Regions from separate parts of the Paenibacillus sp. NRS-1760 genome, predicted to be linked through region 2. Evidence: riboswitches for the same ligand, from Rfam matches in the RefSeq annotation. Region 2 holds a riboswitch; the other holds the start of a gene.

Region 1 (3,411 bases), on a different contig from region 2:
GCGTATGATTCATCTATCAAGCTCCTTGCTGGGAAAAGGCCATTTTCTGGTATAGCTTGCTTTGTTCAAGAAGCTCCTGATGCGTGCCAATTGCAGTAATTCTTCCATCCTCAAGCACAATAATCCGATTTGCCTGCTGTACGGATGCAATTCGCTGACCAATGATAAGACAAGTGCTGCTCTTCATAATCTCTTGCAACGATTTGCGTATGAGTAAATCCGTTCTCAGATCAACCGCGCTTGTACAATCATCAAGGATGACAATTTTGGGTTTCAGCAGCAACGTCCGCGCAATGGACAACCGCTGCTTTTGGCCGCCGGACAGATTGACCCCGCGCTGGCCAAGCAGCGTATCGTAGCCATTCTCCAGCTTCATAATGAATGCATGAGCCTCAGCTGCCTTGGCTGCTGCCTCTATTTCATCCTGACTCGCATCCGGTTTGCCATAGCTGATATTTTCACGAATGGTTCCACTGAACAGATGCGCCTGCTGAAGCACCATTCCGATTTGGCCATGCAGCTCTACAGAAGCGATCTCGTTAATCGGATGGGAATCAATGCGAATCATTCCCTCTGTCGCTTCATAAAACCTTGGAATGAGGCTGACCAGCGTTGATTTTCCTGAACCGTTTATCCCTACGATCCCAATCGTCTCGCCCGGCTCTATATCCAGATCTATATCGTGAAGTATGTTTTTCTCCGAGCCTTCATAGCTGAAACTCACATGGTCAAACGTAATTCTGCCAGCCTGTATTTTCTTGGACTGCTCGTTAGCTTTTCGTTCAGCTGTCCATTTATCTGCCGGTACCTCCAATATCTCGTTGATGCGGTCAGCAGAAGCCTTGGCCCGAGAGATTGCAATCAATTGATTTCCAAGTCCTAGAGTAGAGAAGAGAAGCTGTGTAATATAAGTTAAAAAGGCGGCGAGACTGCCCACCGACAGCGCACCGTGCTCAGTGAGCATTCCCCCATACCATAATGCAGCTACAATACTAAAATTAAGAATGATCGACACAAGCGGCGTATTAAGCGCAACGATCTTAGCTGCTTTTAGACTGGCATGCAGTAGATTTGAGTTTGTTTCATTAAAACGTTCTTCCTCGTAATCGGACCTTACAAATGCTTTCACAACGCGGATACCGGACAAATTTTCTTGCATCACGGTATTCACTTGATCAAGCCGGTGCTGCATCATTGAAAACAAAGGAACGGTAATCCGAGTTGTAATGATGAGGAAGAGAGCTAATAAGGGTATCATTGCGAGCAAAATAATAGACAGGCGCGGGCTTATTACAAAAGCCATGACCAGACTGCCGATAATAATGAATGAACTGCGTGCAAATACGCGCAGCAGCAGCAATACTAAGCTCTGAATTTGTGTGACATCACCCGTCAGTCTCGTCACGATAGAGCCTGAACCAAAACGGTCAAGCGATCGAAGCGAGAGCGACTGGATTTTTTGAAACAGCTCCTGCCTGAGATCAGCCCCAAAGTTTTGTGATGCTATCGTCGAGAACACCGTGCAGCCGACACCTGCTATTAGTCCGATTAATGCGGCGATCAGCATTTTGGGCGCGGTGCTCGCGATTGCTGTGAGATCCCCCGCTATAATACCATCATTCACAATGCTCGCCATGAATTGCGGCTGCAGCAAATCCATGAACACCTCTAGCAGCATAAACAACGGTGCCAGCACAGCACTCAGCCAATATTTCCTCAAAAATCTAGTGAGCTTTAACAACTTACCACCTCTATCTCCCATCATTTTACGCAAACTGCAATAAAGAGGGCAGCGCGACCCGCTCCCTCTTGATAAAGTAATTATAGCATCCATCCTCTCGTTTCTACACCTAAATAATCATAAAATAACGTTGGATGACTCGCTTTTGAACTTTCCACCTGTTAAAATCAAAATACCAATAAAAAGCTGTGCGTAACTGGCGGAACATGGGCAACCATGAGGAAGCGCACAGATCATTAGCCGTACGCCTGGGCAAAGGTAAGGGGACATACCCCTTGCCTTTTTATGCTTTTTTAACATCTATTTATAAGGGGCTGAGGTAGAAGATGACGGAAAAACTGATTTTGGATGGAGCCATTGTGGCCGATGCAATTAAAGAGCAGCTAAAAGCAAGAGTTGAGACTCTTAGCAAGCGGGGAATCATTCCATGCTTAGCGACAATACTAGTGGGCGATGACCCAGCCTCTGAAACCTACGTTCGAATGAAGGGAAATGCATGCAAGCGGCTTGGCATTGATTCCAAACGTATTCATTTGAACAAAAACATCTCCACAGATGATTTGATTGATGTTATTTTGCAGCTTAATGCAGACCCGCTTATTCACGGCATCCTCTTGCAGCACCCCGTACCGCATCAAATTGATGAACGTGCTGCCTTTGAAGCGATTAGTATCCATAAGGATGTTGATGGTGTAACCGCGTTAGGTTTTGCTCAAAATGCATTTGGTTATGCCCAGTATCCGTCATGTACCCCTGCTGCTATTATGGCTATTCTTGATTACTATGGAATCAAGGTTGAAGGCAAACATGCCGTCGTCGTTGGACGAAGCCCGATTCTCGGCAAACCCGTTTCTCAGATGCTGCTGAACCGCAATGCAACCGTAACAACCTGTCATTCCAAAACAGAAAATGTAGCGGAGCTATTGCGCCTTGCCGATATCGTTGTTGCTGCAGTCGGCAAACCAAGCTTTATTCAAGGCGAATGGATTCGCGATGGCGCTGTAGTGCTTGATGCAGGGTACAATAAAGGGAATATTGGGGACGTTGACTACGAAGCATGCCTAGCAAAAGCAAGTGCGATCACCCCTGTGCCAGCAGGTGTAGGTCCTGTTACGATCGCCACGCTTCTGAAGCATACAGTTGACTCCGCTGAGCGATTTGCACTTCATTAAAAGATATAGGAAGAAAAACGAGGGGATCTTATTTGCTGCCTTGCAGCTAAGATCCCCTCGTTTGTTCTATAGGATGTTTACACATCCCGTTCTAATAAATACCTCGCTGTAAACTGATCGGTAATGAGTACATTCGTGTAGCCGCCGCGCAGCGCGCCATAAATGCCATCTACCTTCTTCGCTCCGCCTGCCACAAGTATTGACTGGTCCTTGCGCTTCAGTTCATCAAGACTGATTCCAATCGTGCGCTGGTTCATGAGTGTAGAACAAATATTGCCTGCAATATCAATATAGCGTGAGCATATATCGCCTGCTGCCTTCTCGCGAATAATTTCCAGATCGGAATCTGTGAAATAATTGGCTCTAATTAATACAGAATCATCCGTAGGCGCTCCTACGGTTACAACGGCAATATTAGAAAGCTTCCCTAGCTCCAAAATATTGCGGATATGGCGATCCGATTCAATCGTCCGCTTGACGACCTCATGGTCAACAAGC
Region 2 (3,411 bases):
CCATGTGCTAGATTCATACCAAGCACAGTGTCACCAGGCTGCAAAGCTGCAAGGTAAACAGCCATGTTCGCTTGTGCGCCGGAGTGTGGTTGCACGTTCGCATGCTCAGCGCCAAAAAGCTCTTTCGCACGGTTGCGGGCAATATCCTCTACGATGTCAACATGCTCACAACCGCCATAGAAACGTTTGCTTGGGTAACCTTCTGCATATTTGTTCGTCAAAACGCTTCCCATAGCTTCCAATACCGCTTCGCTAACGATGTTCTCGGATGCGATAAGCTCGATATTGTCACGTTGACGAGTAAGTTCTAGTCCTAGAGCTTTCAATACTTCTGGGTCTTGTTTGCGCAAATTTTCCATGATTAAATTCCTCCTCAAATTAGATAACCTTTATCAAGCAAAAACGTCTTCGGTGTCCTTTAGACGCTGAAAATCAAAAAATTATGGCTATAAATCAACTATTCGCAAGTTCCAGCAGATTGCTCCGCCGTTATATTCTCGCTGAGCTCGTATACTGCTCGGGAGCCGCCTATTAACTTTGGCCTTGTGATAGCCATCGTGACATGCGCTCCGCCAATTTCACGAATCGTCGGACGAACTGGAACAGCCACCCGCTTCAAATGCATACCGATAAACGTATCACCAATATCGATGCCCGCATGCGCCTGCACCGTTTCCACCAAACAAGGCTCCTTCAGCTGACGATAGGCATAGGCTGCCATGGAGCCGCCCGCTTTAGGCACTGGCACTGCACCTACAATATCAAGCCCCAATCGTTCTGCCGAAGGTTGATCAATGACAAGCGCGCGATTCAGATGCTCACAGCATTGATAAACGGGAATAAAGCCAACTTCGCTGCGAACCGCTTCAACGCCTGCGTAAATTTGTGCAGCCGTTTCAATGGTTCCCGAAGTGCCAATGCGATGACCAAGCACCTCACTAGTACTTACACCGATTACTAGCAGCTGACTCATACCAAGCTTGCCTGCCGCTGCCAGTTCCCGAACAATTTGCCCAACCTGTTCTGCAATGCTTCCAAGCTGTACGTTTTCGTCTACGTTCATTGCGAATGCCCCCTAATTAGGACTGGCTGCTGTACTGTTCTTCAATTTGTTTCACTTTACTAACACGACCGACATGACGTTCTCCATTTGAGAACGGCGTTTCAAGCCATATGCGAATAATTTCGAGTGCCACTCCAGGACCGATCACTCGTTCCCCAAGCGCCAAAACATTAGTATCATTATGCTCCCGAGTTGCTTTGGCTGAGAACATATCATTCACAAGCGCACAGCGGATGCCGCGTACTTTATTAGCCGCAATCGACATGCCGATACCTGTTCCACAAATGAGTATACCGCGCTCTGCTTTGCCGCTCGTAACAAGGTCGCATACGGGCAATGCATAGTCCGGATAATCGACGGATTGGTCACAGTTGCAACCAAGATCTTCAATTTCATGACCAAGCGATTGAAGAAACGGTACAACTTCATCCTTCAAACGATAACCTGCATGGTCAGCACCAATAGCAATTTTCAACGCAAAAGACCTCCTTAGAAATGAAACATCACAGTGCTAGTATACCTATTTTTGCCCAAAAAGACGAAAAAAGAGCAAGACATGCTTATTAGCATGCTGCTCTTTGCCCAGGCGACCGGCCGTATATTCCGATGCTCCACCGTGGTTACCCACTTCCGTCGCCAGTTACATCGGAAACCGTATATTGTCATTTTATTATATCTTATACAGCTGTAAAAATCAATCGAACGGAAGCAAAAATGACTTCTGCAACCCTAAATACTTATCTTTTGGCAAGCTTGTCCAGCAGCTTGACGAGCGCGTCCTCTATTTCGTTAGCACTGCTGCTGTATATAGCAAGCGAGCCTCCGAAAGGATCAACGATGTCAAAGCTTGGTATGCGACGCTCCAGCTCAAGCAATCGTCTTCTCTCGCCAGTCGTCAGCTGTTGGCCAAGCGCCTGCTTCATATGAAGCTCTGTATAGAGCTGCTCCAGCTCCTCAATATCCGCGAGCACTTGCGCGTCTTGATTTGCATATTCCTTTAACGTATAGATTTTGTCGACCGCTTCGGGATGCCATTGCAGCAAACCACGCTTATGATTGACCGTCATTGTCAAAATAATATCAGCCCAACCAACCGCCTCGCTCGTCAGCGCCAGCGACGTGCTCTTATGCTCGATGTCCCGTTGCCTAAGCGTCTCCACCGCATGAGCTGACACGGGCAGTCCATCAATAGTAGATATGCCTGCGGAGCGAACGGCTACGGTGATCCCTCTCAGAGCAGCCATTCGGCGAAGCATAGCCTCTGCCATCGGTGAGCGGCATGTATTGCCTGTACATACAAATAAAATACGTTTCACACTGCCAACTCCTTTTTGCACGTTATTCCAAGCTGTTCAACGATTAAGCGAAAACAACTGCAGCGTTCCTTAGATGCTAAATCAGCTTTGACTTGAAATTTAAAATAAGACTGAAATATTGTTCTGCTTTCTTACTTATATTCTAAAAGATAAACAAGATGCCGAACACGAACAAAATTCCTCCGCCTATGGCCTCTCCATATTCGCCAAGCTGACCGCTGACTTTACGCCCCAGCATCAAACCGCATATCGACATCAGCCCGCCGAGCAGACCGATAAGTAAAACCGTCATCAACATGTTTGCAGCGAACATCCCAAGTGTAATGCCTACCGAGAACGAGTCGATACTGACGCTAAGCGAAAGAACGAGCAAGCCCCATAAAGATTTATGGTCAAAAGATTGAACCGCCTCGCCGCGCAGCGAGCTATAAATCATATGTCCGCCGAGCAGCACTAGCAAAATGCCTGCCGCAGTCGTGGCTACATCTCCAAGCAAGGAGCCGACGTATTGACCTGTGAAAATACCTGCCAGCGGCATGATCATATGAAACAATGCAATTACAATGCCAAGCTTCAAAACATCTCGCAGCCTTATGCCTTTGAGCCCTATTCCGAGTCCCAGAGAAAATGCGTCTAGACTGAGTGCCACCGCAATAATAAGCAGCGTCAAAAACTGTCCAGCTTGTAATTGTGCTTCAATCACAGCCTATCTCCCCCATGTCCGCTTGTAGTCTTTACCAAACATATGCGGACATGAGGACAAACATACTAGTGCGGTTTCAAGCTAATTTTGTTTCAAAAATGATCGTTCCCCTTACAGTGCTTTCTATACACGAATAATTCGGTTTCCAGCCGCTTTGGCTAACCGATTCATCAGCGCAGCGCCGATGCCATGCTCCGTGCAGCCTTCTGCCCAAATACGCTGAGCGCCTGCCCCGTCAAAATCTCGCAATGCCGCATAAAGCTGATGGGCTGCTGTGCCAAGCTCCGCCTCGCTGCCTAATGAGAAAACATGATCTGCATCGTAGCAAT

What was found. A riboswitch is a leader RNA that binds a small molecule or an ion and turns the genes downstream of it on or off. The one in region 2 is predicted to bind ZMP and ZTP.
Region 1: another riboswitch for ZMP and ZTP. It lies ahead of ACIFSR_RS19535 (bifunctional 5,10-methylenetetrahydrofolate dehydrogenase/5,10-methenyltetrahydrofolate cyclohydrolase); the one in region 2 lies ahead of rpiB (ribose 5-phosphate isomerase B).

Annotation. Positions count from the first base shown of each region.
Region 1 is NZ_JBITPK010000014.1:38,599-42,009, reverse strand. Features, by position in the region: gene ACIFSR_RS19545 (ABC transporter ATP-binding protein) at 1-13, opposite strand, end outside; gene ACIFSR_RS19540 (ABC transporter ATP-binding protein) at 17-1,741, opposite strand; ZMP/ZTP riboswitch at 1,924-2,002, shown strand; gene ACIFSR_RS19535 (bifunctional 5,10-methylenetetrahydrofolate dehydrogenase/5,10-methenyltetrahydrofolate cyclohydrolase) at 2,068-2,913, shown strand; gene ACIFSR_RS19530 (sugar-binding transcriptional regulator) at 2,991-3,411, opposite strand, start outside.
Region 2 is NZ_JBITPK010000008.1:450,203-453,613, reverse strand. Features, by position in the region: gene glyA (serine hydroxymethyltransferase) at 1-359, opposite strand, end outside; gene ACIFSR_RS09140 (TIGR01440 family protein) at 458-1,063, opposite strand; gene rpiB (ribose 5-phosphate isomerase B) at 1,080-1,538, opposite strand; ZMP/ZTP riboswitch at 1,637-1,717, opposite strand; gene ACIFSR_RS09130 (low molecular weight protein arginine phosphatase) at 1,801-2,379, opposite strand; gene ACIFSR_RS09125 (manganese efflux pump MntP family protein) at 2,522-3,082, opposite strand; gene ACIFSR_RS09120 (L-threonylcarbamoyladenylate synthase) at 3,206-3,411, opposite strand, start outside.